Regions from separate parts of the Bradyrhizobium sp. URHC0002 genome, predicted to be linked through region 4. Evidence: predicted binding sites of a transcription regulator. Region 4 holds the regulator's gene; each other region holds the start of a gene.
What was found. Region 4 encodes PhoB, which activates phosphate uptake and scavenging genes when phosphate is short. Its sites were predicted from a motif close to TGTCATNNANCTGTCAT; they were not measured.
Positions count from the first base shown of each region.

Region 1: the regulator PhoB is predicted to act here: its motif matches at 3,249-3,265, upstream of phnF (phosphonate metabolism transcriptional regulator PhnF).
Region 2: the regulator PhoB is predicted to act here: its motif matches at 5,632-5,648, upstream of ACVWVY_RS15015 (esterase-like activity of phytase family protein).
Region 3: the regulator PhoB is predicted to act here: its motif matches at 2,759-2,775, upstream of ACVWVY_RS31595 (DUF47 domain-containing protein).

Region 1 is NZ_JBSSCF010000001.1:7,029,067-7,036,484, reverse strand. Features, by position in the region: gene phnD (phosphonate ABC transporter substrate-binding protein) at 1-680, shown strand, start outside; gene phnE (phosphonate ABC transporter, permease protein PhnE) at 753-1,637, shown strand; gene phnE (phosphonate ABC transporter, permease protein PhnE) at 1,634-2,482, shown strand; gene phnF (phosphonate metabolism transcriptional regulator PhnF) at 2,484-3,212, opposite strand; gene phnG (phosphonate C-P lyase system protein PhnG) at 3,327-3,785, shown strand; gene phnH (phosphonate C-P lyase system protein PhnH) at 3,787-4,392, shown strand; gene ACVWVY_RS34285 (carbon-phosphorus lyase complex subunit PhnI) at 4,395-5,498, shown strand; gene ACVWVY_RS34280 (alpha-D-ribose 1-methylphosphonate 5-phosphate C-P-lyase PhnJ) at 5,495-6,379, shown strand; gene phnK (phosphonate C-P lyase system protein PhnK) at 6,372-7,172, shown strand; gene phnL (phosphonate C-P lyase system protein PhnL) at 7,181-7,418, shown strand, end outside.
Region 2 is NZ_JBSSCF010000001.1:3,104,921-3,112,338, forward strand. Features, by position in the region: gene serA (phosphoglycerate dehydrogenase) at 1-452, shown strand, start outside; gene ACVWVY_RS14995 (mucoidy inhibitor MuiA family protein) at 632-2,317, shown strand; gene ACVWVY_RS15000 (alpha-ketoglutarate-dependent dioxygenase AlkB) at 2,457-3,032, opposite strand; gene ACVWVY_RS15005 (hypothetical protein) at 3,092-3,304, opposite strand; gene ACVWVY_RS15010 (hypothetical protein) at 3,309-4,175, shown strand; gene ACVWVY_RS15015 (esterase-like activity of phytase family protein) at 4,232-5,584, opposite strand; gene ACVWVY_RS15020 (heme ABC transporter ATP-binding protein) at 5,693-6,499, opposite strand; gene ACVWVY_RS15025 (FecCD family ABC transporter permease) at 6,496-7,418, opposite strand, start outside.
Region 3 is NZ_JBSSCF010000001.1:6,451,573-6,458,990, reverse strand. Features, by position in the region: gene ACVWVY_RS31610 (ABC transporter substrate-binding protein) at 1-665, shown strand, start outside; partial or broken gene ACVWVY_RS31605 (branched-chain amino acid ABC transporter permease) at 755-1,694, shown strand; gene ACVWVY_RS31600 (branched-chain amino acid ABC transporter permease) at 1,696-2,664, shown strand; gene ACVWVY_RS31595 (DUF47 domain-containing protein) at 2,817-3,461, shown strand; gene ACVWVY_RS31590 (anion permease) at 3,476-4,480, shown strand; gene sugE (quaternary ammonium compound efflux SMR transporter SugE) at 4,481-4,795, opposite strand; gene ACVWVY_RS31580 (peptide chain release factor 3) at 4,954-6,573, shown strand; gene ACVWVY_RS31575 (hypothetical protein) at 6,781-7,383, shown strand.
Region 4 is NZ_JBSSCF010000001.1:1,898,179-1,905,596, forward strand. Features, by position in the region: gene pstS (phosphate ABC transporter substrate-binding protein PstS) at 1-570, shown strand, start outside; gene pstC (phosphate ABC transporter permease subunit PstC) at 721-1,719, shown strand; gene pstA (phosphate ABC transporter permease PstA) at 1,721-2,566, shown strand; gene pstB (phosphate ABC transporter ATP-binding protein PstB) at 2,563-3,384, shown strand; gene phoU (phosphate signaling complex protein PhoU) at 3,396-4,112, shown strand; gene phoB (phosphate regulon transcriptional regulator PhoB) at 4,123-4,830, shown strand; gene ACVWVY_RS08995 (GcrA family cell cycle regulator) at 5,048-5,560, opposite strand; gene ACVWVY_RS09000 (acetylornithine transaminase) at 6,089-7,297, shown strand; gene argF (ornithine carbamoyltransferase) at 7,297-7,418, shown strand, end outside.

The DNA of each region.
Region 1 (7,418 bases), 5.1 Mb from region 4:
TCGCCAGCTACGGTTCGGCATCGTTTGCCCGCGCCCGGCTGACCGGTGTCAAGACCGACGCCTTCGCCAACGACATCAATGCCGACGGTTCGACCGGCTACTATTCCGTGTTCTTCGTCAAGGCATCGAGCGCTTACAAGAATGTCGATCAGCTGAAGGGCAAGAACCTCGGTCTCGTCGACCCGAACTCGACGTCGGGCAACAACGTGCCGCGCTTCGAGCTGGACAAACTCGGCATTTCCGACGCCGATAGCTATTTCGGCAAGGTCGTCTTCACCGGTAGCCACGAGAACGCCATGCTGGCGCTGTCGCAGGGCACCGTCGAGGTCGCGGCCAATCAGTGGACCAACGACGACGATTCCACGCTCGCCCAGATGCTGCACAAGGGCATGCTGAAGAACGCCGACGGCTCGGCAATGAAGAAGGACGATTTCCGGATCATCCACAAGTCGGCTCCGATCATCAACGGACCCTACGCCTATAATTCGGATCTGCCTGACGACCTGAAGGCGGCGATCGCCAAGGCGTTCACCGAAGCGCCGGCCAAGGACAAGGCTGCGTTCGACCGCCTGTCCGACGGTCAGAAGAAAGGCTTCAACCCAGCGACCACCAAGGACTGGGACGGCACTATCGAGCTGATCAAGTTCGTCGATGCGTTGCGTAAAAAGAAGGCGTCCTGATCGATCGGTAGAAACAAATGAGGCCGGGTCCGCGTGGCCCGGCCTTTTTTTGAACCCGGGCAGAACGCCTCCATGACATCAGCCGTATCGATCCTTCCAAGCGCGCAACTGGCCGTTCTCAACGCGGCCTATCGCGCGGCGGTGGCGCGCAAGCGGTTGCGGCTCGCGCTGGCGGCGGCGGCTTTTCTTGCCGCGCTTGTCGTCGCGGCGCTCGGCGCGGAAGTGAATCTGCGCACCCTGTTCAGCTATTTCGGAAACTTCATCAGTTATTTCGACCGCATCCTGACGCTGGAAGACGGCACCAGGGTGTGGAGCAACCCGGCCGAGTGGTTCTGGGGCTGGCGCAAATGGCTGTGGATGCTGGCTGAGACCATTCTGATCAGCTATGTCGGCACCATGATCGGGGCGGTGCTGGCCTTTGCCCTGAACTTCTTCGCCGCCCAGAACACCTCGCCGGCGCCATGGCTTCGTTTCGTCATTCGCCGCCTGCTGGAGTTCGCCCGCACCGTTCCCGGCATCGTGTTCGCACTGATCTTCGTCATCGCCTTCGGGCTCGGCCCGATGGCCGGCGTGCTGGCGATCGCCATCCATTCCACCGGGGCGCTGGGAAAACTGTTTTCCGAGATCGTCGAAAATGCCGACATGAAGCCGGTCGAAGGCGTACGTTCGACTGGCGCAAGCTGGCTGTCCTGCATGCGGTTTGCCGTGTTGCCGCAGGTGGCGGCCGGCTACGCCAGCTACGCGCTGCTGCGCTTCGAGATCAACGTTCGCGAAGCCTCGGTGATGGGCTTTGTGGGCGCCGGGGGCATCGGGCAGGAGCTCGTGGTCGCAATCCGGAAATTCTACTACTCCGACGTCAGCGCCATCCTGGTGACGATCATCGTCACCGTCTTCATCATCGATATCGCCACCGGCTGGCTGCGCGGTCGTCTGTTCGGCAAGGATGCGCGGGCATGAGCCAGTTGCCGAAGCCGGACCGGGAACAATTACGGGCGAAATATCCCGATGTGTTTGACAGGCCGGCCGCGACGCGCCTCGCCACGCCCGCGATGATCGTCGCCGCCTTCGCCGTTTTCATCTTCGGGCTGGTCGACCTCGGCTTCTCACCGGCGAAACTGTTCGCAGGGCTGAGCCAGCTCGGCTGGATCACGCTGATGATGATCCGGCCCGATCCGGGCTCATCATTACCGGCCTATCTCTCGGCGCTGGGTGAAACCCTGTCGATTGCGCTGCTCGGCACCACCATCGCCGCTGTTTTCGCGCTGCCGTTCAGTTTGCTGGCGGCGCGGAACATCATTCCCTCGGGGTGGCTACGCTTTCCGGTGCGCCGTTTTTTCGATTCCATCCGCGGTGTCGATACGCTGATCTGGGCGCTGGTGTGGATCAACGTCGTTGGCCTCGGCCCGTTCGCTGGTGTTCTGGCGATCGCGCTGTCCGACTTCGGCGCGTTCGGCAAATTGTTTTCCGAGGCGATCGAGGCCGCCGACAGGAAGCAGGTCGAAGGCATCAGGGCTTCCGGCGGCAACGTGCTGCATGAAATACGCTTCGGTCTGATGCCGCAGGTGCTGCCTGTCATCGCGGGGCAGGTGCTCTATTTCATCGAATCGAATACCCGCTCGGCCACCATCATCGGCATCGTCGGCGCCGGCGGCATCGGGCTGCAACTGGCCGAGCAGATCCGCGTGCTGGAATGGCAAAAGGTCTCGTTCCTGATCCTGATGATTCTGGTCGCGGTCGCCGCGATCGACTGGATCTCGGGCAAACTGCGCTTTGCCATCATCGGGCAGCGGGCGGTCGCGTAAACTAACTGTTCTCGATCAAAAACTCGACGCGCTCGGCGGCAAAGCGCGCGCGCTTGGTCACGAGCGGCTTATCGTCGGTACCGACGTCAGTGCTGTCAACCACCAGCACGGGACGCCCGAGCGCGAGATCGAGTCTTGCGGCGTCGGTGGCGTCCACGATCCCGGCGGTAACGCGGGTTGAGGCACGGCGGTAGTCGCGAACGCCGTAATGCGCCAGCAGCTTGGTCATTGAGCGCGCGTTGGCGAAGACTGCCCCTGCGCCCGGGAAGTGATCGGCGGAGAGCCAACTGGTGCTGACGCAGATCGGCGTGCGGTCGGCGAGCCGCACCGATTCGATCCGGATCAGGGGTGCGCCGGTCTTTAATCCGAGCTCACGGGCGAGTTCGCGCGTCGCGGGCTCTTCGGAGGCATCGATCAACTGGCCGCGCGGCTCGCGGCCGCCGGCACCGACGATTTCAGAAAATCGTGTCCGCGCGCGCAACGGATAGGCGATGCGCTGCGCCTCGACGTAGGTTCCGCTGCCGCGTTCGGCGCGCACCAGGCCGCGTTCGGCGAGCGTGGCGAGCGCCCGGCGAACCGTGTGGCGGTTGACCCGATAGGTCTCGGCGATCTCCATCTCGCCCGGCAGCTTTTCGCCGGCAACAAAGCGGCCGTCGGCGATGCCGCGCTCGATGCCGTCGGCAACCTGCCGCCACAACGCGACGCCGGAGGCGGTGTCCTGAATGCTCATGTGGCGATATCGATCATTGGAGAAAAATCACCTCATTGTCACGAAATCGTCATGGCGGTTCGGTATCGAGTTGTCTAATATCATAGACAACTTGATTCAGGCAAGGTCGATGTGATGGCAGGCGAGGAAAGTCACGGGCAAACCCGGCGCAAGGCTGCGATGGCGGTGCTGGTCCACTCCACGGCCACAGACATTGCCGGTCATCTCGAGGCGATTGCGTTGCCGGCGCATGAAGACCTGCGCGAGCCCGAAAATGGCCTGGTCATGGTGCGCGGCCGCGTTGGCGGCGACGGCGCGCCCTTCAACCTCGGAGAGGCCACGGTTTCGCGCGCCGCGGTGCGGCTTTCGACCGGAGAAGTCGGCTTCGGCTACACGCTCGGTCGCGACCGTCAAAAGGCGAAGCTGATCGCACTGTGCGACGCCATGGTGCAGTCGGATAAATTCGCGGCCGCGGTTGAAGCCGAGGTCGTGGCGCCGTTGCGTGCGGCAATGATCGAAAAACGAAACCGCAAGTCCGCGGAAGCCGCGGCGACGCGGGTCGATTTCTACACGCTGGTACGGGGCGAGGGCTGACATGACGAGCGTTGCCGAATTGCCCGCAGGATTTGCCGACAAGGTGTTGTCGGCGCAATCGGTCTTCCGGTCCGTGATGGATGCGATGGCGCGCCCCGGCAGCGTTCAACGTATCGCGTCCGCGGCCGGCACGCCGGTCGCGATGATGCGCGGCACAGCCGCCATAGCGCTGACCTTGTTCGACCACGACACGCCGGTCTGGCTTGACGGCCGGATGTCGGCGACAGCCGATGTCGCCAAGTGGCTCAAGTTCCACACCAGCGCGCCGGTCGTTGCGGATTCGTCGGTTGCCAGTTTTGCGCTGGTGGGCGATCCCGAAAACCTGCCGGCGCTCGATCGCTTCGCGTTCGGCAGCAATGAATATCCGGACCGTTCGACGACGCTGATCCTGCAGGTCGACAGCCTGACGGATGGTCCCGTTGTCGAGCTGCGGGGCCCTGGCATCGACGGCTCGGCGGCGCTGCGCGCTTCAATCCAGCCGCGTGACCTGTTCGAGCGGCTGGCCATCAACGCCGCGCTTTTCCCGCGCGGCATCGATGTCGTGCTGGTTCATGACGATTCCATCGTCGCCATACCGCGCACGACGCGGCTCGTGAGGGGAGGCTGACCATGTACGTTGCCGTCAAGGGAGGCGAGCGCGCCATCGAGAACGCCCATCGTCTGCTGGCGCATGAGCGGCGCGGCGACCGAGACGTTCCCGAATTGTCGCTGGCCCAGATCTCCGAGCAGCTTTCGCTCGGCGTCGATCGCGTCATGACCGAAGGCTCGCTATACGACCGCGAACTCGCGGCGCTGGCCATCAAGCAGGCGCGGGGCGACCTGATCGAGGCGATCTTCCTGGTGCGCGCGTTCCGCGCCACGCTGCCGCGCTTTGGCGCGACCGAGCCGGTCGACACCGGCGCAATGCAGGTGCGCCGCCGGATTTCGTCGACCTTCAAGGATATTCCGGGAGGGCAGATCCTTGGTCCCACCTTTGATTACACGCATCGCCTGCTCGACCCCCAGCTCGCCGAGGGGTTCACGCCCGAGGCTCCCGCGACGGGCGAGGTGTCCACGGGCGCGACGCCACGCGTGACCGATATTCTGGGCCGCGATGGCCTGATCGAGCCGTCGCCGGTTGCGGATGCCGACGCGTCCGTCGGTGATCTGACGCGAGAGCCGCTCAATTTCCCGGCGGATCGCGATCTGCGCCTGCAAAACCTGGCCCGCGCCGACGAGGGTTTTCTGCTGGCGCTCGGCTACTCCTCGCAGCGCGGCTATGGCCGCAACCATCCCTTCGCCGGTGAGATTCGTTTCGGCGAGGTGGAGGTCGAGTTCATGGCCGAGGATGCCGGCTTTGCCGTTCCGCTCGGTTCAATCGCGCTGACGGAATGCCAGATGGTCAACCAGTTCAAGGGCTCGGCCACCGAAGCACCGTGTTTTACGCGCGGCTATGGTCTCGCCTTCGGGCAAAGCGAGCGCAAGACCATGTCGATGGCGCTGGTCGACCGCAGCCTGCGCGCCCGCGAGCTCGGCGAGGAAGTGATCGCGCCGGGCCAGGACGAGGAATTCGTGATGTCGCATTCTGACAATGTGCAGGCGACCGGCTTCGTCGAGCATCTCAAGCTGCCGCATTACGTCGACTTCCAATCCGAGCTCGGCCTGCTGCGCAAATTGCGCAAGGAGTTTGCCGAGGCGAACGAGGCTCCGCCAATGCAGGAGGCCGCGGAATGAACGCGCCGGCTTACAATTTCGCTTATCTCGACGAGCAGACGAAACGGATGGTCCGTCGCGCGATCCTCAAGGCGATCGCGATCCCCGGCTATCAGGTGCCGTTCGCCAGCCGCGAGATGCCAATGCCCTATGGCTGGGGCACCGGCGGCGTGCAGGTGACGGCGGCGATCCTGGGTCCTGATGACGTGCTCAAGGTGATCGACCAGGGTTCGGACGACACCACCAACGCGATCTCGATCCGCAAATTCTTCGGCAAGACGGCCGGCGTGGCGACCACTACGTCTACGGCGGACGCTACCGTGATCCAGACCCGGCACCGGATTCCCGAAGCACCGCTGCATGCCGGGCAGGTGCTGGTCTATCAGGTGCCGATCCCGGAGCCGCTGCGTTTCCTGGAGCCACGCGAGACCGAGACGCGGCGCATGCATGCGCTCGGCGAATATGGTCTGATGCACGTCAAGCTGTACGAGGATATCGCGCGCTTTGGCCATATCGCGACCTCGTATGCGTATCCGGTGAAGGTGAACGCGCGTTATGTGATGGACCCGTCGCCGACGCCGAAATTCGACAATCCGAAGATGGACAATTGTCCGGCGCTGCAGCTGTTCGGCGCCGGCCGCGAGAAGCGTATCTACGCGATCCCGCCGCATACCCATGTGGTGTCGCTCGACTTCGAGGATCACCCGTTCACGCGCTATCGCTTCGACGCGCCCTGCGCGCTGTGCGGCGCCGGCGATTCCTATCTCGACGAGATCGTCACCGACGACAAGGGTGGGCGAATGTTCGTCTGTTCCGACACTGACTACTGCGAGGCGCGTCAGCAGGCCGGCCATCGCGGCAGCGAGAGCGCAGCCCCGCACAAGGAGAGGGCGCATGGCTGAGCCGCAAAATCCCGTGCAGGACGATGAACCGCTTCTGGTCGCAGATCACCTTGGCAAGAACTACGGCCGGCTGACCGCCTGCCGCGACGTATCCTTTGCGCTCTATCCCGGCGAGGTGCTGGCCATCGTCGGCGAGTCCGGATCGGGCAAGTCGACACTGTTGCAGCTGTTGTCCGCGCAGCTCGCGCCGAGCGCCGGCCATGTGTCGTACCGGATGCGCGATGGCGTGTTGCGCGATCTGGCCGCGTTAGGTGAGGCCGAGCGCCGTTTTCTGTTCCGCACCGACTGGGGTTATGTGCACCAGGACCCCGCGCAGGGCCTGCGGATGGCGGTCTCGGCCGGCGCCAATGTCGGCGAACGGCTGATGGCGGTGGGCTGGAATCACTACGGCCGCATCCGCGATAGCGCTTCATCCTGGCTGGAGCGCGTCGAGATCGATACCGCGCGCATCGACGACGCACCGCGGACCTATTCGGGCGGCATGCGGCAGCGGCTGCAGATCGCGCGCAATCTGGTCACCGAACCGCGGCTGGTGTTCATGGACGAGCCGACCGGCGGGCTCGACGTATCGGTGCAGGCGCGGCTGCTCGATCTGATGCGTAATCTCGTCAGTGAGCTCGGCCTTGCCGCCATCGTCGTCACCCATGACCTCGCCGTGGCGCGGCTGCTGTCGCATCGCGTGATGGTGATGAAGGGTGGTCGCGTCATCGAAACCGGCCTGACCGACCAGGTGCTCGACGATCCCCGTGAGCCCTACACCCAATTGCTCGTTTCCTCGATTTTGCCGGCATGAGCGCACCAATGACTGCGATGATCGACATCACCAGCGCCGAAAAGACCTTTACCATGCACCTGCAGGGCGGCGTCGAGCTGCCCGTGGTGCGCGGCGTCTCGTTCCATGTCGAACCGGGAGAATGCGTGGTGCTGTCGGGGCCTTCGGGTGCAGGCAAATCTTCGATCCTGAAAATGATCTTCGGTAATTATCGCTGCGATGGCGGCCGGATCGGCATCCGCCATCAGGGCGCGGTGATCGATCTTG
Region 2 (7,418 bases), 1.2 Mb from region 4:
CGATGCTCGGCGACGTCAACGTGGTCTCCGCGCCGGTCGTCGCGAAAGAGCGCGGCATGGTGGTGGACGAGATCGTGCGCGCGGCGCAGAGCGATTACGAAAGCCTGATCACGGTCACCGTGACCACCGAACGGCAGGGACGCTCGGTGTCCGGCACGGTTTATCACGACGGCAAGCCGCGGCTGGTCGACATCAAGGGTATCCGGGTCGATGCCGAGTTCGGCAAGTCGATGATCTATGTCACAAACGAGGACAAGCCCGGCTTCATCGGCAGCTTCGCCGGCCTGCTCGGCGCCGCCAAGATCAACATCGCCACCTTCCATCTCGGCCGCGTCAAGCAGGGCGGCGACGCCATCGCGCTGGTCGAGATCGACGGCCCTGTGCCCGCTGACGTGCTGGCCAAGGTGCAAGCCTTGCCCCAGGTGAAGCAGGCCAAGGCGCTGGTGTTCTAACCGCGCGTCGCTCTTTTCCCCTCAGAGGGCGGATTGCTTACCCTTCGCCGCGGTCCCGCCGCGGCGAAGCCACATGGAAATTCCGATCGAACCGGTTTCTCCCTCGCTGCGTCTCATGACCGGGAGTGGTGGGCGGTTTTCTCGCGTTGCCGTCAGGCGACCGGTTCAGGAGGGTATCCATGCGATTGATTACGAACGGTTTTTTGACGACGAGCCTCGCCGTGTTCACGGCGCTTGTCGCCGGCCCGGTGCGCGCGGCGGAGGTGGCCGCCAGCTCGGCGGTCGATGCCGTCACCGTCTATCCCGATGGCGCGAGCGTCACGCGGGTCATCTCGCTCGATCTGCCGGCGGGCGAGAATTCGGCCGTTCTCAAGGATTTTCCGCTGACGCTCGATCCGTCCTCGCTGCGCGTCGAGGGCGAGGCGGGCGCGAAACTAACCATCGGCGCGATCGACGCAAAACCGCCGCGTGCGGCCCCGCCGGTCAATTTGCCCGAACTCGACAAGCGCATCGAGGCGCTGAAGGACGAGCGCGTCAATCTGCAGGGCGCGATCGATGCGGCGACCGCCCGGCGCAAATTCGCCGAGCGCTTTGCGGATACTTCTCCGGCAGGAATCGGCGACAAGGGTGAGGCGCGGCCGATCGCCGAATGGCGGGCGGCTTTTGCCGCGGTCGGCGAGGAAGTCGCCAGCGCCGACGCCGCGGTCCGCGATGCCGAACGCAAGCAGCGCGAACTCGACCGCGAAATCGCGCGTCTCGAACAGGACCGGGCGCAGAAGCCGCCGAGCAGACTGGAAGTCCGGATCGAGCTTGCGGCCGCGGCCGCGACCAAGGCGACGCTTCGCGTAACTTATGCCGTGCGCAACGCACGCTGGATTCCGCTCTACGACGCCCGCCTCGACACCGGCGCGAAAGACCGGAAGCCCGCGCTCGAGCTGGTGCGCCGCGCCGAGATCACGCAAAACACCGGCGAGGATTGGTCGAATGTCGCGCTCGCGGTTTCCACCGTGCGAACTGCGCGTGGCGGCAGCGCGCCCGACCTGAAGTCGCTCGTCGTTCAATACCCGCAAGTACCGCGTCCGGTGGCCGCGGCGTCCGCATCGGATTATGCAATGCCCTTGGCTGCACCACCCCCGGACCGGCAGAGGCAGCTCCGCGCTAGCGGGGGGAAGAGCGATGAGCCCGCGATGGAGAAGGCGGCCGAGCAACAGGCCGTGGCTGATGTCAGCGGCTTCCAGGTGGTGTTCAAGATTCCCGGGCGTGTCAGCCTCGGCGCCAGCGAAGGCGCCAAGAGCCTGCGCATCTCCAGTGCGGGCATTGCGCCTGACCTCACGGTCCGCGCCGTGCCGGTGCTGGACCCGACCGGGTTCCTCGAAGCGAGCTTCAAGCAGACCGAGGACGCGCCATTGCTGCCGGGCCGGGTCGCGATCTATCGCGACGGCGTCTTCGTCGGCCGTGGGCTGATGGCGGCTGCGGCCAAGGACGAGACCGTGCGGCTCGGCTTCGGCGCCGACGACAAGATCAAGATCGAGCGCACCGTCGTCAAACGCAACGAAGGCTCTGCCGGCCTGATCGTAACGACCTCGAAGACCGACGAGCGTTCGTTCAAGACCACCGTGCGCAACGGTCACGATTTCCCGATCCGGATCGCGATCGAGGACCAGTTGCCGGTCAGCGAGAACGAGGACATCGTGGTCGAGATGCTGCCGTCGACGACGGCTCCGACCGCGACCAATCTGCGTGACAAGCGCGGCGTACTGGAATGGGCGTTTGAGGCGAAGGCGGGCGAAGTCCGCGACATCAACTTCGCCTGGCGGATACGCTGGCCCAAGGACAAGGGCGTCGTGATGGTGCCGGCGGGCTGAGCGCCGAGCGCGTGCCTGTTGCCGGCATGGCCGGGCAGAAGCGCGAAGCGCGTCTTCGCGCCAGATGTCCCGGCCATCCACGTCTTTCTTTGCGTGTGACTGCCAAGAACGTGGATGCTCGAGCTGAACGTTCGCGCTCTTAGGTCTTTCGGTCAGCCATCGTGCGAAAGGTGATGGAGTAACGAGGCGCCTCGACGGCGGGAATGCTGTGTTCCCAGATCCGCCGGGATTCGCCCGACATCATGTAAAGTGAGCGCGGCGCGGCCTCGAGCGCGTAGCGCTGCCACTTTTCGCCAACGGCGCGCCGAAACCGGAACTTGCACGGCGAGCCGAGCGAGAGGCCGAAGATCCGGTCGAAATGCGGCTTGTCGCGGTGCCAGCCGATTCCAACGCCGACGTCGTATTCGGTGCAGAGAACCTGCGCGATTTGCGTCGATGGCCCGCCATAGGCCTCGACCTTTTCGATCAGCGGAAGAAGCCAATCGGGAATCGCATCAGCCGGCTGTAACCGCTGCAGCGTGTAATCGTAGCGGAACCCGAACGAGGCCACCCGGCGCTTGCCTTCGAAGGCACCGAACTGAAACGGCTGCAGCGGCAACGCCGAGACATCGCCAATGAGCTTGCGCTCAAGCGCCGGCGAAACAAACTCGGCCACGTACTGAAGCCCGTCCGGCAGGCCTGTAGCTTGCGGGAAAAGGGCGAGCTGCTCGCTCAAACCGGCGTCCTCAAACAGGGGTTGCGCATCGCCCGAATATGGGGACCGGCGCGACCAAATCAAAGGACAGCAACGGCATGAGCCGGCCGTCGCGCTGCGCCGGTTACCATTTTTTCCTGCTGGCATGAGGAACTTTGCCAGTTGCGGTCGATTGTCGATTGAGAAAATGGGCGGGACATAAGGAGGAAACCATGCACGGTCTTATCTATCTCGTCGGCCTGATTGTTGTGATTCTGGCGGTCTTGTCCTTCTTCGGCCTTCGCTGACGCCATGGAGATGTCGATGGAAAACGTCACGCCGGTGGCGCGAAGCGATATCGCGCCGCGCTTCCTGCAATGGTCGCCGATCGTGCTCGGAGCGCTCGCGGCGACCGCGCTTTCTTCCGTACTGCTGACGTTCGCGGTCACGATTGGCCTCGGCGTCACGTCGACGGCGCCAACGTGGCGCGATGCTTCAGCCGCGCTGGCGATCCTGTCGGGCCTCTATCTGATCATCCAGGCCGTGCTTAGCTTTGGCCTTGGTGGCTACATCGCCGGACATACCCGCACCTCAATCAGTCCGGCTTCGGTGGAGGAAACAGAACACGTTGACGGCGCCCATGGGCTGGGCACCTGGGCGCTCGCCGTGGTCATGGGCGCCATCCTCGCCACCTGGATTGGCGCGGCCAGCGTCACTCGGACATCGTCGATGCGTGGCCCAGCGCAGGCCAGCGCGGCCGAACCGCTGCTGAGCTATGAACTGGACCGGCTGCTTCGCGCTGGCCGCCGCGCACCCAATGTCGATCTCAGCGCCGAGCGCGCGGAAGCTGGCCGTATCCTTCTCACCACCTCAAGTCACAGCGGCTTGAGCGCGGACGACCGCATTTATCTCATTCAGCAGGTTGGTGCGCTGACGGGCCTTTCGGCGCCGGATGCCGAACGACGGGTCGACAATGCGATTGCCAGCGCCAGGACAGCCATTGCGCGGGCACGGCGCGGCACCATCATTCTCGCCTTTTCGGTCGCGACCGCGATCCTGCTCGGCGCTGTAGCCGCCTGGGCCGCGGCATGCGCCGGCGGACGGCATCGCGACGGCGCGTCCCTGCCGGAGTGGATGGCGCGGTCGAAGGCGCTCGATCGACGGCGAGTGACCGTGCTGCCGTAGAGCTTTCTCTCCTCTCCCTCTCCCGCGTAGGGCGGAAAGAGGGAGAAGCGACGGCATCACTTCGCCTTCAAAAACTCGCCGACTTCCAGCAGCACGAACTCATTGTCGTCCGCCTTGTTGGGCTCGCGGCTCGAGGAGAACGGCAAATTGTTGTCGTTACCGACGATGATATGGGTGTCGTCGACGCGGTCGACGTTCTCGATGGTGAAGAACGGGAACGTTAGCACGCCGTCGTTGAGCGGCTTGCGAGCCTTGTTGTCGGGATCCTTGATCTTCATCAAGTCGATATAGGCGATCTTGCGCACCGGCTTGCCGACGTTGGCATCGCTGAGCTCGACCTTGTAGACGCGCTTGAATTTCGCCAGATCCGGAAAGCAGTTCTCGGCGCGCTGGCCGGCCGGACAAGCCTTGTCCGCGGTGCCTTCGCCATTGTCGCGCTCGATGATCAGGCCGCTGGAGGCATCGATCATGTTGAAGTCGCCGATGGCGTTGCCGTTCTGCTCGAACACATATTGCCAGTAGCGGCCGGTGAATTTTTCGTTCATGACGTCGAATTCGAGAATCCGCGAGGCTTCCTTGCCGTCGACCTTTTCAAAGTCCTTCTTCTCGGCGTCCCACAGCGGGCCTTCGAGCAGGCCGTAGAGGAACTTGCCATCCTTCGACGACGCAAAACCTTCATAGCCCTTGGAGCGGCGCAGATTGACCGTGGTGTAGGTCGCACCGGGTGCGCCCGGCGACTGCACCGACCAATGGTCGGGCGAGCGCACCGGCTTGCCGTCGGCGGTGGTCTCGAACACGGCCAGGATCTTGCCGAACCTGTCGGCCTTCAGCACATAGGGACCGAACTCATCGCCGATCCAGAAGGCGTCGCCGATGATCTGAAAACCTTCGGTGTCGAAATCGGCGCCGGTGAGATAACGTTTTGCAGTATCCTCATGCAAGATGCGGAACGGCACCTTCCTGTCGGGATCGTGCAGGAAGATGGTTTCCTGCCGCTCGATCTTGCCGGTCGCCCAGTCGATCTTGTGGCGATTGAGATAGAGCATCGAATCCGCCGAGTTGTAGCGCGAGCCCATGCCGTTGTCGGTGAGCACCCAGAACGAACCGTCCGGCATCACCTTGATGCCGGAATGGCCCTGCAGCGGCTGGCCCTTGAACGGCAGCGACACGCCAGTCGGCCGCTCGTAGGATTTGCCCATCACGCTGCCGACGGCGTCGACGCGCTTGCCGGTGGTGTATTTGCCCGCGGTCTTGAGATCATCAGGCGCGTCCGCGGGCGCATCGATGAAGGTCTGCGCCGGCAGCACGGCGTGGCCCTTCAGCGTGGCCGGAAATTCGCCTTCGCCTTGCGCAAATGCAGCACTGGCCAGAAAGACTGATACGACGGAGCAGAGCAATGACACGCGCATGGCGGATCTCCTCATGATGACGATGCGCTGTGTCTTGCGGAGCGGCTGTTACAGTTAGCTGACAGTTCTGTGAAGAACCTGTAACGCCGTGGGATAAGCCCCGCGGCGTTATGCCGTTGGCGGGCCTGCGGGCCGCATCGTCTGCGGCAGCAGGAACGGCACGCCCTGATCGGTATAGTCGATCGTGACGTCCACCTCGAAAATCCGGCGGATGGTTTCGGCCGTGATCGCCTCGGCGCAGCCGCCGTCGACGGCGAGCTTGCCGCGATGCAGCAGCACGATCCGGTCGGCGAAGCGCATCGCGAGGTTGAGGTCGTGCAGCACGGCGATCACGGCCGTGCCATTCTGCGCGCGCCCTCTTGCCGTCTCCACCAGGTCGATCTGATGGCGCATGTCGAGGCTGGAGGTCGGCTCGTCCAGCAGCAGCAGGCCAGGGCCGTGCTGTTGTTCGCCGCAGGCGAGCTGCACCAGCACGCGGGCAAAATGCGCGCGCTGCTGTTCGCCGCCCGAGAGCGTCGGCAATTGCCGGTGACTGAAATGCGTGAGCCCTACCTCGCCCAGCGCGGCATCGACCAGCCTTTGCGCGGCGGCGCGGCCAGTATCGCCCGCGCCCATATGGACGATTTCCTCGACCGTGAACGGGAAGGTGACGTTGACATGCTGCGACAGCATCGCGCGGTGGTGGGCGAGTTGGCGCGGCGGATAGGCGCGGATTTCGCGCTGCTTCAACCTGATCTGCCCGCGCGTCGGGCGAAGATCGCCGGACAACATCCGCAGCAGCGTCGATTTGCCGGCGCCGTTGGGGCCGACGATCGCGACCATCTCGCCGGCCTTGATGCGCAGGTCGATGCCGTCGACCAGCGTGGCGCCGCCGATCGTCATCGAGATCGATTGCGCTTCGAGAACGGCGGTCATAGCGAGACCAACCCGCGCTGGCGCAACAGCATGCCCAGAAAGAACGGCGCGCCGATCGCCGCGGTCAGGATGCCGATCGGCATTTCCGCGGGCGCCACGATGGTGCGGGCCAGCGTATCGGCGCCCACCAGCAGCACCGCGCCCAACAGCATCGAGGCCGGCAGCAGCAGCCGGTGCGCCGGCCCGATCACCAGCCGCAACAGATGCGGCACCACGATGCCGACAAAGCCGACCACGCCGCAGACCGAGACCGCAACGCCCGTCATCGCCGATACCAGCACGATCGAAATCCGCTTCAGTCGCTCGACATCGACGCCGCTGTGAAAGGCCTCGGCCTCGCCGAGCACGAGGACATCGAGGCCGCGCGCGATCGAGACGCAGGCAATCAAAGCGAGCCCCAGCACCGGCGCCAGCGTGGCGAGCTTGGGCCAGGTCGCGCCGCTCAGTGAACCCAGCATCCAGAATGTGATATCGCGCAACTGGCGATCGTCGGCGATGAATACCAGAAGTCCGACACCGGCATTGGCGATGGCGGCAATCGCAATGCCGGCCAGCAGGAAGATCGCGATCGACGTCCGCCCCGAGCGGCTCGCGATCGAATAGAGGATAACCGTCGTGACCAGCGAACCCGCAAACGCCGCGATTGGCAGCAAATGATGCTGCATGAAGCGCAAGCTTTGCCCGATCTGGCTGTCGGTGAACACGATCGCGGCGGCCGCGGCCAACGCGCCGCCGGAGGAAACGCCGACCAAAGCGGGGTCGGCGAGGGGATTGCGAAACAGCCCCTGCATGATGGCGCCCGATGCGGCGAGCAGGGCGCCGACCATCGCGGCTGCCGCGATTCGAGGAATCCGGATCGACCACAGCACGAGTTGGTCGCGCGCAAGCGTTGGACCCGCTGCCGCGTCGCCCCACAGGC
Region 3 (7,418 bases), 4.6 Mb from region 4:
CGGTCGTGGTGAAGTCGGGCGGCAAGGTTATCGGCACCGTCAAGCATCCGCTGAATTCGTCGGACTTCTCCTCGTTCCTGCTGCAGGCGCAGGCCTCCAAGGCCAAGATCGTCGGCATGGCGAACGCCGGCGGCGACACCACCAACACCATCAAGCAGGCATCCGAATTCGGCATCGTCGCCGGCGGCCAGAAGCTGGCCGGTCTTCTGCTGTTCATCACCGACGTGCATTCGCTCGGCCTGAAGGTGGCGCAGGGTCTCAGCTTCACCGAGACCTTCTACTGGGATCAGAATGACGATACCCGCGCGTTCTCCAAGCGCTTCTCCGAGCGCATGAAGAACAAGGCGATGCCCTCGATGGTACAGGCCGGTGTGTATTCGGGCCTGCTGCATTATTTCAAGTCGCTCGAGGCGATGGGCGGCAATCCGCATGACGGCGCCAAGGTTGTCGCCAAAATGAAGGAACTGCCGACTGACGACAAGCTGTTCGGCAAGGGCTCGATCCGCGCCGACGGCCGCAAGATTCATCCGGCCTACCTGTTCGAGGTCAAGAAGCCCTCCGAATCCAAGGGGCCGTGGGACTACTACAAGCTGATCGGCACCACCCCGGCCGACCAGGCCTTCCGGCCGCTTTCGGAAAGCGCCTGTTCGCTGGTAAAGAAGTAAATGCGATTGCCCGCCGGCCAGGTGCCGGCGGGCACACCTTCGCGTCACCACGCGATTCCGTGTCCTAAACGAGATTGAGTGCGAAACCGATGCAAGCTCTTTACGCCCAGCTCTTGGTGGGACTGATCAACGGATCGTTCTACGCGCTGCTCAGTCTCGGGCTCGCCGTGATCTTCGGCATGCTCAACATCATCAATTTCGCCCATGGCGCGCTCTACATGATGGGCGCGTTTTGCGCGTACTTCCTTTTTCGCCCATGGCGCGCTCTACATGATGGGCGCGTTTTGCGCGTACTTCCTTTTGAGCCTCACCGGCATCGGATATTGGTGGGCGCTGCTGATCGCGCCCATCGTGGTCGGCATCTTCGGCATGATCCTGGAGCGGACCATGCTGCAATGGCTCGCCGGCCTCGACCACCTCTATGGCCTGTTGCTGACCTTCGGCATCGCCCTGATCGTGCAGGGCGTATTCCAGAACTATTTCGGCTCGTCCGGGCTGCCCTATGCGATTCCCGACTACCCGCAGATCGGCGAGTGGCGCGGCCTGCAGGGCGGCATGAATCTCGGCTTCATGTTCCTGCCGGTCTATCGTGGCTGGGTGGTCATCTTCTCGCTCGTGGTGTGCATCGCGACCTGGTACCTGATCGAAAAGACGCGGCTTGGCGCCAACCTGCGCGCCGCCACCGAAAATCCGACGCTGGTGCGCGCATTCGGCATCAATGTGCCGCGCATGATCACGCTGACCTACGGGCTCGGCGTCGGTCTGGCGGCATTGGCCGGCGTGTTGTCGGCCCCGATCAACCAGGTGCGGCCACTGATGGGCGCCGACCTGATCATCGTCGTGTTCGCGGTGGTGGTGATCGGCGGCATGGGATCGATCATGGGATCGATCATCACCGGATTTGCACTTGGCGTGATCGAAGGACTGACCAAGTATTTTTATCCCGAGGCTTCCAACACCGTGGTGTTTGTCCTGATGGTGCTGGTGTTGCTGGTGAAGCCAGCGGGACTGACCGGACGGGCGGCCTGACATGAGCGCATTGACTGACGACACACTGCCGGCAACGCCGCGCGCGATGCGCGACGAGATGATCGTGTTTGCGGCGATGGCGGTGCTGCTGGGGCTGGTGCCGCTGACCGGCATCTACCCGTTCTTCGTGATGCAGGCCCTGTGCTTTGCGCTGCTCGCCTGCGCCTTCAATCTTCTGATCGGCTATGGCGGCCTGCTGTCATTCGGCCACGCGATGTTCTTAGGCACAGCGGGCTATTGCACGGCGCATGCGCTCAAGGTGTGGGGCGTGTCGCCGGAAATCGGAATTGTGGTGGGCGTCGCCGGCGCTGCCGCGCTTTCGGTCGTCACCGGCTTCATCTCGATCCGCCGGCAGGGCATCTACTTCTCGATGATCACGCTGGCGCTGTCGCAGCTCCTGTACTTCATCTACCTGCAGGCCCCGTTCACCCATGGTGAAGACGGCATCCAGGGCATTCCGCAGGGCTACCTGTTCGGGATATTCAATCTCGCCAAGCCCACGGTGCTCTACTACGTCGTGCTGGCCGGTTTCCTTGGCGGCTTCCTCTTGATCTACCGCACCATCAACTCGCCGTTCGGCGAGGTGCTGAAGGCGATCCGCGAGAACGAGCCGCGTGCGATCTCGCTGGGCTACAAGACCGACCAGTACAAGCTTCTTGCCTTTATTCTGTCCGGGACGCTTGCGGGCTTTGCCGGTTCGCTGAAGGTGTTCGTGGCGCAGAATGCCTCGCTCACCGACGTGCACTGGACGATGTCGGGAGAAATCGTGCTGATGACGCTGGTCGGCGGCCTCGGCACCGTCTTTGGCCCGGTCGTTGGCGCCTTCGTCATCATCGCCATGCAGCAATATCTGGCCGGGTTCGGGCAGTGGGTGACGGTGATCCAGGGCGTCATCTTCGTCGCCTGCGTGCTGACCTTCCGCCGCGGCGTGATCGGCGAGATCGCGCATTATTTCCGGAGATCGCTGTAAAACTGCCGGTTTTGGCACATTTTTCGGTGCCACAAAGCGGTGGATGACCCGGTTCCCGGGGCCTGCCGTCGCGCGCTTTGCCCGCGAATGGTCTATGACAACCCTGTGACGGGCTGTCAGACGGCCTCCAGAACAATGGATTTTGACCAATGCTGATGCGCTGGTTTCGTGCCTTTTTGCCGAAAGAGGAGCGATTTTTTGATCTTTTTGATCGGCATGCCCAGACGGTCGTGCAGGGGGCGCTGGCGCTGCAGGACATGCTGCGGGGCGGCGACGAAACGCCGGTGTTCTGCCAGCGCGTCAACCAGTTCGAGAATGACGCCGACGGCATTACCCGCGAGGTGCTGACGGCGGTCCGGCGCACTTTCATCACCCCGTTCGACCGCGGCGACATCAAGAACCTGATCACGGCGATGGACGATGCGATCGATCAGATGCAGCAGACCGCGAAGGCGGTGGTGCTGTTCGAGGTCCGCACGTTCGAGCCGCCGATGCGCGAGATCGGGACGTTGCTGGTCGAGTGCGCCAATCTGGTCGGCCGCGCGCTGCCGCTGATGCAATCGATCGGAAACAACGTTGCGATGCTGTCCGCCATTACCGAGGAGATCGGAAAGCTGGAGGGCCGCATCGACGATCTCCACGACATCGGGTTGAAGGAGCTGTTTCTCAAGCATCGCAGCGGCAACACGATGGATTTCGTGGTGGGGGCCGAGATCTACAAGCATCTTGAGAAAGTGTCCGACCGCTTCGACGACGTCGCCAATGAGATCAACTCGATCGTGATCGAACAGGTATAGGGCGGGGCCATCACGTGGATGCCACCCTCGGTCTTCCGGTTCTGGTCTTCTTGATCGCGGTCGCGCTGCTGTTCGACTTCCTCAACGGGCTGCACGACGCCGCCAATTCGATCGCAACGATCGTGTCGACCCGTGTGCTGCGCCCGCAATATGCGGTGATCTGGGCCGCTTTCTTCAATTTCATCGCCTTCCTGGTGTTCGGGCTTCACGTCGCCAATACCATCGGCACCGGCATCATCGAGCCGAGCGTGGTCGATGCCACCGTGATCTTCGCGGCGCTGGTGGGCGCCATCGTCTGGAACCTGATCACCTGGGCGCTCGGGATTCCCTCGTCCAGCTCGCACGCGCTGATCGGCGGGCTGGTCGGCGCGGGCATGGCGAAGGCCGGGATTTCGGCGGCGGTCTGGACCGGCCTGTCCAAGACGCTGCTGGCGATCGTGCTGTCGCCGCTGGTAGGCTTCCTGCTGGCGCTGGTCCTGGTCGCGATCGTGTCCTGGGCCTCGGTGCGCTCGACGCCGTTCGCGGTCGATCGTGCGTTTCGGATCCTGCAATTCGTGTCGGCATCGCTCTATTCGCTCGGCCATGGCGGCAACGACGCGCAGAAGACCATGGGCATCATCGCGGTGCTGCTGTACTCGCAGGGCCACATCGGCAGCGACTTCAATATCCCGTTCTGGGTGGTGCTGGCGTGTCAGGCCGCGATGGGCCTCGGCACGCTGATGGGGGGCTGGCGGATCGTTCGCACCATGGGATTGCGGATCACCAAGCTGACGCCGATGCAGGGATTTTGCGCCGAAACCGGCGGGGCGGCGACGCTCTTTATGGCGACCTATCTCGGGGTTCCCGTCTCCACCACCCACACCATTACCGGCGCGATCGTAGGCGTCGGCGCGGCCCGCCGGGTCTCGGCGGTCCGCTGGAACGTGGCGAGTTCGATCGTCTACGCCTGGGTCATCACCATTCCGGCTTCCGCGATCGTGGCGGCGCTGACCTATTGGGCGGCGGTACTGCTGCGCTGATCAGGTGACAAGTTTGAGGCCGACAATGCCGGCCACGATCAGCCCGATGCTGGCGAGACGCGCGGCGGTGGCGGGTTCACCGAACAATGCGATGCCAAGGATCGCGGTTCCGACCGCGCCGATACCGGTCCATACCGCGTAGGCCGTCCCGATCGGCAGCGTTTTCAGCGCCAGTCCGAGCAAAACGATGCTTCCGGCCATGGCCGCGAGCGTCAGTACCGAAGGTACAAGCCGTGTAAAGCCCTCGGTGTACTTCAGACCGATGGCCCAGCCGATCTCCAGTAGACCTGCGGCAAACAATACAGCCCAAGCCATGACAGACCCTCCACTTACACAGGCAGGGTCGTCCCCGCGGATGATGGACTGATGGGAAGGTCGTCCTTCCGCGCTGGATATGGGGCTTGCCCCCGGGCTGCACAATCGCCAAATCGCCCTTGATCGCGCCCGTTTTCCCTGCCAAACGCTCGAGCCTCATGTCCGACATTGCTGTTACAGCCGAATCGCCGTCCCGGTCGCCGCTTGCAGATGAAGTGGCGCGGCGGCGAACGTTTGCCATCATTTCGCACCCGGACGCCGGCAAGACCACGCTAACCGAGAAGCTGCTGCTGTTCGGCGGCGCCATCAATCTGGCAGGGCAGGTCAAGGCCAAGGGCGAGCGGCGCAATACCCGTTCCGACTGGATGAAGATCGAGCGCGAGCGCGGCATCTCGGTCGTGACCTCGGTGATGACGTTCGAGTTCGAAGGCCTGGTGTTCAACCTGCTGGACACGCCGGGCCACGAGGACTTTTCCGAGGACACCTATCGCACGCTCACGGCAGTCGATTCTGCCGTCATGGTGATCGACGCCGCCAAGGGCATCGAGGCGCGTACCCGGAAGCTCTTCGAGGTGTGCCGGCTGCGCGACATTCCGATCATCACCTTCATCAACAAGATGGACCGCGAGAGCCGCGACACGTTCGATCTGCTGGACGAGATCGAAAAGACGCTGGCGCTGGATACCACGCCGATGACCTGGCCGGTTGGCCGGGGGCGCGATTTCCTCGGTACCTATGACGTCGTCAATGGCGGCGTGCGGCTGCTTGAAGGCGGCGGGGCCAAGACCGGCGCGACCGAGCAGATCGACATCGCCGATCTCGCCGGCCGCAACGCCAGTCTCGATGTCGCCGAGATCAAGGACGAGCTCGCGCTGGTCTCTGAAGCCTGCAAGCCGTTCGAGCTGGAGGCGTTTCGCGAGGGTCATCTGACGCCGGTCTATTTCGGCAGCGCGCTGCGCAATTTCGGCGTCGGCGACCTGCTGGAAGGTCTTGGCAAGTTTGCGCCGGCGCCGCGCGCGCAGGATTCGAACCTGCGCAAGGTCGAAGCGGCCGAGCCGCGCATGAGCGCGTTCGTGTTCAAGATCCAGGCCAACATGGATCCGAACCACCGCGACCGCATCGCATTTGCGCGGCTTTGTTCCGGCAAGCTCAGCCGCGGCATGAAGGCTAAACTGGTGCGGACCGGGAAGAATATGAGCCTGTCCAGCCCGCAATTCTTCTTCGCCCAGGACCGCTCGGTGGCTGATGAGGCGTTCGCCGGCGACGTTGTCGGCATTCCCAACCACGGTACTTTAAGGATCGGCGATACGCTGACCGAGGGCGAAGACATCACCTTCGTCGGCGTTCCCAGTTTCGCGCCGGAAATCGTCCGCCGCGTGCGTCTGACGGACGCGATGAAGGCGAAGAAGCTGAAGGAAGCCCTGCAGCAGATGTCGGAAGAGGGCGTGGTGCAGGTGTTCCGGCCGCGCGACGGCGCGCCGGCGCTGGTCGGCGTCGTCGGTCCGTTGCAGCTCGACGTGCTGAAAGCACGCCTCGATGCCGAATATTCGCTGCCGGTGGAATTCGAGGTTTCTGAATTCCAGTTGGCGCGCTGGGTTTCGTCCGACGATCGCAAGAAGCTGGAAGCCTTCATCGCCGCCAACGGCTCCGGCATCGCCGATGACGTCGACGGCGATCCGGTGTTCATGGCCAAGAACGAGTTCTATCTCGGCTATACCCGCGAACGGGCCGAGGGGATCAATTTTTCCAACGTCAAGGACGTGAAGAAGAAGGCCTAAGGCGGCCCGCGCTTCTGCGCCAACCTCCGCTGTCGTCCTCCGCGAAGGCGGGGGACCCAGTACGCCGCGGCCTCTCCTTAGACCACAGCCGTTTCTGACGGATCACGGAACGATCCGCCATGAACGCGGGGAAGTGAACGTGGCCTGCCTTGATACCGGCTAAAGCGGACGTCAAGTTGGTTAGACCGTAACCCGAGGGACCGGCGTATGTCCCGTCGCTTGATTGTCTTCCTGATCGTGATGATAGCGGGGTTGGGCTCCGCCACTGCCCAGCACCGGCGTCAGATCGATGCTACGCCGTTTGCGCATGCGCCCTGTAGCGTGTTCGACCTCGAGCCGTGCACGCCGACGTTCTGCAGCGTGTTCAACCACGGCCCGTGCATCCCCGAAATTTTCTATCCGTACGGCCAGAACCTGCAGCTCACGATCCAAAGCGTGCCGCCGCAGGACCAGGCGGAAAAATACCGCAAGCCCGACCACGACCTAGATACCATCGGCGACCTGTTTGCGGCACTGCGGTCCTGCTGGGCCCCGCCGCCGGCCGACACCTCGCGCGAGGGCATGCAGATGTCGGTCCGCTTCAGTTTCAAGAAAACGGGCGAGATCATCGCCACGCCGCAGGTGACGTATGCCACAGCAGGCGTCCCGGCCGACACCCGCACCACCTATCTGAACGCGATCAACACATCGCTCACGGCCTGCATGCCGCTCAAATTCACGGCCGGATTGGGCGGCGCGCTCGCCGGGCGGCCGATCGCGATCCGCTATGTCGACAACCGCGATCTGGGAAAGCAGGCGGAGAAGCCGTGACGGCGGCCGCGTGGCGCATTGCGCTCCAAGCCCCT
Region 4 (7,418 bases):
GACGCCATCACCGTGGTGCGCCGCTCCGACGGTTCGGGCACCACCTTCAACTTCACCGACTATCTCTCGAAGTCGAACGCCGAATGGAAAGCCAAGGCTGGCTCCGGCACCGCGGTCGAATGGCCGACCGGCGTCGGCGCCAAGGGCAATGAAGGCGTTGCCGGCAATGTCGGCCAGACCAAGAACGCCATCGGCTACGTCGAATATGCCTACGCCAAGCAGAACAAGCTGACCTATGCGGCGATGATCAACAAGGCCGGCAAGACCGTGCAGCCGACCGTCGCAGCGTTCCAGGCGGCCGCCTCCAACGCCGACTGGGCCAAGGCGCCCGGCTATTACGTGATCCTCACCGACCAGCCCGGCGAAGCCTCCTGGCCGATCACGGCGGCAACCTTCATCCTGATGCACAAGGATTCGACCGACAAGGCAGCCTCCCAGGAAGCCATCAAGTTCTTCAAATGGTCGTTCGAGAAGGGCGGCAAGATGGCCGAAGAGCTCGACTACATCCCGATGCCGGAATCGGTGGTCAAGCTGATCGAGAAGACCTGGACCGCCGAGATCAAGAGCTGACGGGGCCTTTCGCTTCGCAACGCGATCGCTCAACCCGGCTTGTCCGGGTTGAGCACCCCTCTCGGCACAGGAGAGGCAAGAACAATGCGCGAGCCGAAAAAGCCGTGCACCGAAGTCCGGGTCATTGGGCTATAAGTACAGGGGATTGGCGTGGCAGAGATGACGGTCGAAAGCGACGTAATGGAAGCCGCCGGACCTTATGATCGCGCAAGGGCTCTCAGCGCGTTCAAACTCGGCGACGTCACCTTCTACTGGATCACGCGCGCCTGCGCGATCTCGGTTCTCCTCATCCTCGGCGGCATCATCATTTCGCTCATTGTCGGCGCCTGGCCCGCCATCCGCGAATATGGCGGAGCTTTCCTCTGGACGCAGCGCTGGGCGCCCTCGGCCGATCCGCCTGTTCTCGGCGCGCTCGGCCCGATCTACGGCACGCTGATCACCTCCGGGATCGCGATGATGATCGCCATTCCCGTCGGTCTCGGCATCGCAGTGTTCCTCACCGAGATCTGCCCGCTCTGGCTGCGCCGTCCGATTGGCCTGGCGATCGAACTGCTCGCCGGCATTCCCTCCATCATCTACGGCATGTGGGGCTTCTTCGTGCTGGGCCCGTTCCTGGCCAACACCTTCCAGCCGTTCATGATCAGTATCTTCGACGGCGTCCCGGTGCTCGGCACGATCTTCGCCGGTCCTCCGTCCTATCTCAGCCTGTTCAACGCCGCGCTGATTCTCGCAATCATGGTGCTGCCCTTCATCACCTCGATCTCGGTCGACGTCTTCAAGACGGTGCCGCCGGTGCTGAAGGAAGCGGCTTACGGCGTCGGCTGCACCACCTGGGAAGTCGTCCGCAATGTGGTCATCCCCTACACCCGGGTCGGCGTGATCGGTGGCATCATGCTGGCGCTCGGCCGCGCGCTCGGCGAGACCATGGCGGTGACCTTCATCATCGGCAATTCGTTCAAGATCCAGTCCTCGATCTTCGCGCCGGGCACCACGATCTCGGCGGCGATCGCTTCCGAATTCGCCGAGAGCGACGGGCTGCATCAATCCGGCCTGATCCTGCTCGGCCTGCTTCTGTTCGTGCTGACCTTCTTCGTGCTTGCCGCCGCCCGGCTGATGCTGATGCGGCTGGAAAAGAAGGCGGGGAACTGACATGAACCCGATCTACGCTTCCCGCCGCCGCTTCGACATCATCATCCGCACGCTCTGCGTCGGCGCCGCTTTGTTCGGCGTGACCTGGCTCGCCCTGATCCTGTTCACGCTGTTCTACAACGGCCTTGCCGGCCTCAACCTCGCCGTCTTCACCCAGGATACGCCCCCACCGGGTTCGACCGATGGTGGCCTGCGCAACGCCATCGTCGGCTCGATCCTCATGACCGTGATCGGGGTCGGCATCGGCGCGCCGCTCGGCCTGTTCGCCGGCACGTATCTCGCCGAATACGGCAAGCACGACAAGCTCACCTCGGTGATCCGCTTCATCAACGATATTTTGTTGAGCGCGCCCTCGATCATCATCGGCCTGTTCATCTACGGCGCCATCGTGGTGCCGATGGGGGGCTTCTCGGCCTTTGCCGGCTGCCTGGCGCTGGCCGTGATCGTGATCCCCGTGGTGGTTCGCACCACCGAGGACATGCTGGGGCTGGTGCCCAATCCGCTGCGCGAGGCCGCATCCGCGCTCGGCCTGCCGCGTTCGCTGGTGATCCGGCGGATCGCCTATCGTGCCGCGCGCTCGGGTCTGATCACCGGCGTGCTGCTGGCGACGGCCCGCGTCGCCGGCGAGACCGCGCCGCTGTTGTTCACCGCGCTCTCCAACCAGTTCTTCAGCCTGAACCTGACCAAGACGATGGCGAACCTGCCCGTCACCATCAACAACTTCGTCCAGAGCCCCTATGTCTACTGGAAGCAGCTCGCCTGGAGCGGGGCGCTCCTGATCACACTCACCGTACTTGCCCTGAATATTGGCGCGCGCATTCTCGGCGCCGAGAGGACATCCAAATGACCGAACTCTCCGTATCCGTGAGTACCGCGAGCGGGCCCGTTCCGCAGGTGGCGCTGCCGGAGGCCCCGCCCAAGGTGACCGCCCGCGGCCTGAACTTTTACTATGGCGAGCACCACGCGCTGAAGAACATCAACCTGACGCTCGGCACCCACCGCGTCACCGCCTTCATCGGCCCGTCCGGCTGCGGCAAGTCCACGCTGCTGCGGATCTTCAACCGGATGTACGATCTCTATCCCGGCCAGAAGGCGACCGGCCAGTTGATGCTCGACCAGACCAACATCCTCGATCCCAAGCTCGATCTCAATCTGCTGCGGGCTCGCGTCGGCATGGTGTTCCAGAAGCCGACGCCGTTCCCGATGACGATCTACGAAAACATCGCCTTCGGCATCCGCCTCTATGAGAAGATTTCGAAGTCAGAGATGGACGGCCGGGTCGAGAAGGCGCTGCGTGGCGGCGCGCTGTGGAACGAGGTCAAGGACAAGCTCAATGCAAGCGGCCTGTCGCTGTCCGGCGGCCAGCAGCAGCGGCTCTGCATCGCGCGCACCGTCGCGGTGCGGCCCGAGGTGATCCTGTTCGACGAGCCCTGTTCGGCGCTGGACCCGATCTCGACCGCCAAGATCGAGGAACTGATCCAGGAGCTGGCGGAGGATTACACCATCGCCATCGTTACCCATAACATGCAGCAGGCGGCGCGCGTCTCGGACAAGACCGCCTTCATGTATCTCGGCGAGCTGATAGAGTTCGACGACACCAACAAGATTTTCACCTCGCCGAGCGATCGACGCACGCAGGACTACATCACCGGCCGGTTCGGTTGAGGAGATAAGAAATGGCTTCTGAACACACCGCCAAGGCATTTGACAGCGATCTTCAGGAACTGACCCGTCTCGTCGCCGAGATGGGCGGCATGGTCGAGCGCATGATCACCGAATCCGTCGACGCGCTGGTCCGCCGCGACGTCGCGCTCGGCAAGCGTGTCGTCGCGACCGATGTCGAGATCGACCGTCTGCAGCATCTGATCGAGGAGCGCGCGGTGCTGACGATTGCGCGTCGCCAGCCGATGGCGATCGATCTGCGAGAAATCGTCGGCGCCATGCGGGTCGCCACCGATCTGGAACGGATCGGCGACCTCGCCAAGAACATGGGCAAGCGCGTCGCGGCGCTGGAGAACGATTTCCAGCCGCTGAAGCTGATGCGCGGCCTGGAGCATATGACCGACCTGGTGCTGTCGCAGGTCAAGTCGGTGCTGGACGCCTATGCGGCGCACGATCTGCCGGCGGCGATGGCGGTGTGGAAGGGCGACGAGGAAGTCGACGCCATCTGCACCTCGCTGTTCCGCGAACTCTTGACCTACATGATGGAAGATCCGCGCAACATCTCGTTCTGCATCCATTTGATGTTCTGCGCCAAGAATATCGAGCGGATCGGCGACCACGCCACGAATATCGCCGAGACCGTGTTCTACATGATCGAGGGCCAGCAGATGCTCGACAAGCGCCCGAAGGGCGACATGACGAATTTTGCTGCGACCGTACCCAATAGTTGAGGAAAGAATGATGAGCGCGCGCATTATGGTGGTCGAGGACGAGGAAGCGCTGACCACGCTGTTGCGCTACAACCTCGACGCCGAAGGCTATGAGGTCGAAACCGTCGGCCGCGGCGACGACGCGGATACGCGGCTGAAGGAGCGCGTGCCCGATCTCGTCGTGCTCGACTGGATGCTGCCGGGCCTGTCCGGCATCGAGCTCTGCCGGCGCTTAAGGGCGCGGCCGGAGACCAAGCAATTGCCGATCATCATGCTCACGGCACGCGGCGAGGAGAGCGAGCGGGTGCGGGGCCTTGCGACCGGCGCCGATGATTACATCGTCAAACCGTTCTCGGTGCCGGAACTGCTGGCGCGGGTGAAGGGCCTGTTGCGGCGCGCAAGCCCCGAGCGGCTCGCCACCGTGCTGACCTATGGCGACATCGAACTCGATCGCGAGAAGCGCCGCGTCGCGCGTTCGGGCCGTCAGATCGATCTCGGTCCGACCGAGTATCGCTTGCTGGAGTTTTTCCTCGAGCATCCCGGCCGCGTCTTCAGCCGCGAGCAATTGCTCGACAGCGTCTGGGGTCGCGACATCTATATCGACGAGCGCACCGTCGACGTCCATATCGGCCGCTTGCGCAAACTGCTCAATCCCGGCCGCGAGCAGGACCCGATCCGCACCGTGCGTGGCGCGGGGTATGCGCTGGACGATCGGTTTGCGAAGGTGGAGCAGCAATAGCTGCTTCGTCGTCGCGCACGTCGTCCCCGCGAACGCGCAAGGGCATGCACATGCTGCCGTCGTCCCCGCCTAGTGCGCAATTGCGCACGGGGCGCGGGGACCCGTAAACACCGATGACATTTGTTGAAAAGAGCTGGAGCTCCAGCCAGATATAACCACGTGCTTTCGTGGTTATGGGTCCCTGCGTTCGCAGGGACGACAATTACTGCCGCGCGTTCTACCGCGTCGGCTTCGGCTGCTGCCGCCGCCGGTCGGCAGCGGGCTGATACGCCACGCGCGAGTGATGTGCGCAATAGGGCAGGCCCGAGAGCGCCTTGCCGCCGCAGAAGAAGAATTCCGGGCTCGAGGGATCGCCGACCGGCCAGTGACAGGTCGCCTCGTTCAGTTCGAGCAGCGACAGCCGCTGGCTCATCGGCACCACGTTGTCGAAGGCGATCGGATCAGCCTCCAACTCGACCTCGAAGGCGTGCGCGAGCGCGGTGTTGCCGCGCGAGACCGGCCTCGACACCCGCATCATCTGCTGGGCGGCGGGACGCGCCTTGCGCTGCCGCGGGGCGGCCGAGGAGGGGCTCTTGGCGCGGCCGGACAGGCCCAGCCGGTGCACTTTGCCGATCACGGCGTTTCGCGTCACATTTCCAAGTTCCGCGGCGATCTGGCTGGCCGATAATCCGGCTTCCCAGAGCTTCTTCAGCTGCTCGACGCGATCATCGGACCAGGTCAAAACCGTCATCGTATTCTTCCCTTCGCTTCGCGCCGGCCGATCAGGGGCCGCGCAGGCGACGTCATTCGTCTTAAAAATCCCTGCGGTCAGAATCCCTTAGCCCTCGCCGGGCGCGAAAACCGCGCCCGAACGTGTACGCTGCACAAAATGGACTCTTGGGATCAGAACCGCCGCACGAGATGTCGTACCCGACAGCCCAAACGCTACAATATGGCGTGACTCCGGCGCAAGAGTCCGGGCCCGCGCGTCCACATGTTCCGATATCTAAGCATTGCACTGCGTGTTTTCCACCACACCGCAATCCTACGGATTTTTGACGGATTTCCCCTTCTTGCAGTGCAGGAAAGCCGGCCTCGTGGCGTGTTGACAGCGCTCCCCGCCCACATAGAATACCTCTTACGTGCCGCCCTTAAGAGGCGGCACGTTTCGTTTTCGCAAGACCGGCCGTTGCCGCGTTCGCGCCCATGCAGGCGTGTGCTGCGCGGCAGGTCTTGAAAGCGGGTCTCAAACCTTCAATGCAAACCATTTGTGATCGCCATGACCAATAGCGCCACGTCGCATCTGCTCCCCGTCTTTGCCAGGGTCGATCTCGGCTTCGAGCGCGGCGAGGGCGCTTGGTTGACCGCCACCAATGGCGATCGCTATCTCGACTTCACCTCAGGCGTTGCGGTGAACGCGCTGGGTCACTGCCATCCGCATCTGGTCGCGGCGCTGCAGGAGCAATCGACCAAGCTCTGGCACATGTCGAACCTGTTCAAGAGCCCGGACGGCGAGAAGCTCGCCGCGCGGCTGTGCGAACAGAGCTTTGCCGACCTCGTGTTCTTCTGCAATTCGGGCGCCGAGGCGATGGAGGGCGTGATCAAGGTCGTGCGCCGCTATCAATTCTCCAAGGGTCATCCCGAACGCTATCGGCTCGTTACCTTCGAAGGCGCGTTCCATGGCCGCACCCTGGGCACGCTCGCAGCCACCGGCTCCGCCAAATATCTCGAAGGCTTTGGCCCGCCGATGGATGGTTTTGACCAGGTGCCGCACGGCGATCTCGAAGCGGTGAAAAAAGCGATCGGCCCGCACACCGCGGGCATCCTGATCGAACCGGTGCAGGGCGAGGGCGGCGTGCGCTCCGCGCCGCAGGCGTTCTTCAAGGCGCTGCGTCAGCTCTGCGACGAGAAGGGCCTGCTGCTGGCATTCGACGAGGTGCAGACCGGCATGGGCCGTACCGGCGATCTCTTTGCCTACAAGCGCGTCGGCGTGACGCCGGATGTGATGTCGCTGGCCAAGGCACTGGGCGGCGGTTTTCCGATCGGCGCGGTGCTCGCGACCGCGGAAGCCGCAAGCGGCATGACGCCCGGTTCGCACGGCTCGACCTTCGGCGGCAATCCGCTGGCGATCGCGGCGGCCAATGCCGTGCTCGACGTGATGCTGACGCCCGGCTTCTTCGACCACGTACAGAAGATGTCGCTGCTGCTGAAACAGAAACTGGCCTCCGTGGTCGACCGCTATCCCACCGTGCTCTCGGAAGTGCGCGGCGAGGGGCTCCTGGTCGGCGTCAAGGCCGTGGTGCCGTCGGGCGATCTCGTCAATGCGTTGCGCGACGAGAAATTGCTCACCGTCGGCGCCGGCGACAATGTGGTGCGGTTCCTGGCGCCGTTGATCGTGACCGAGGCCGAGATCGGCGAGTCCGTTCAGATGCTCGAGCGCGCCTGCGCCGCGCTGTCGGGTAATCAGTTGAAGAAGGCGGCGGGGTGATGAGCAAATCGGTCCGTCACTTCCTCGACATCAGCGAACTGCCGCCAATGGAGTTGCGCAACATGCTGGCCTTGAGCGCCGACATGAAGGCGAAGCTCAAGGCACATGACAAGGGCAAGAA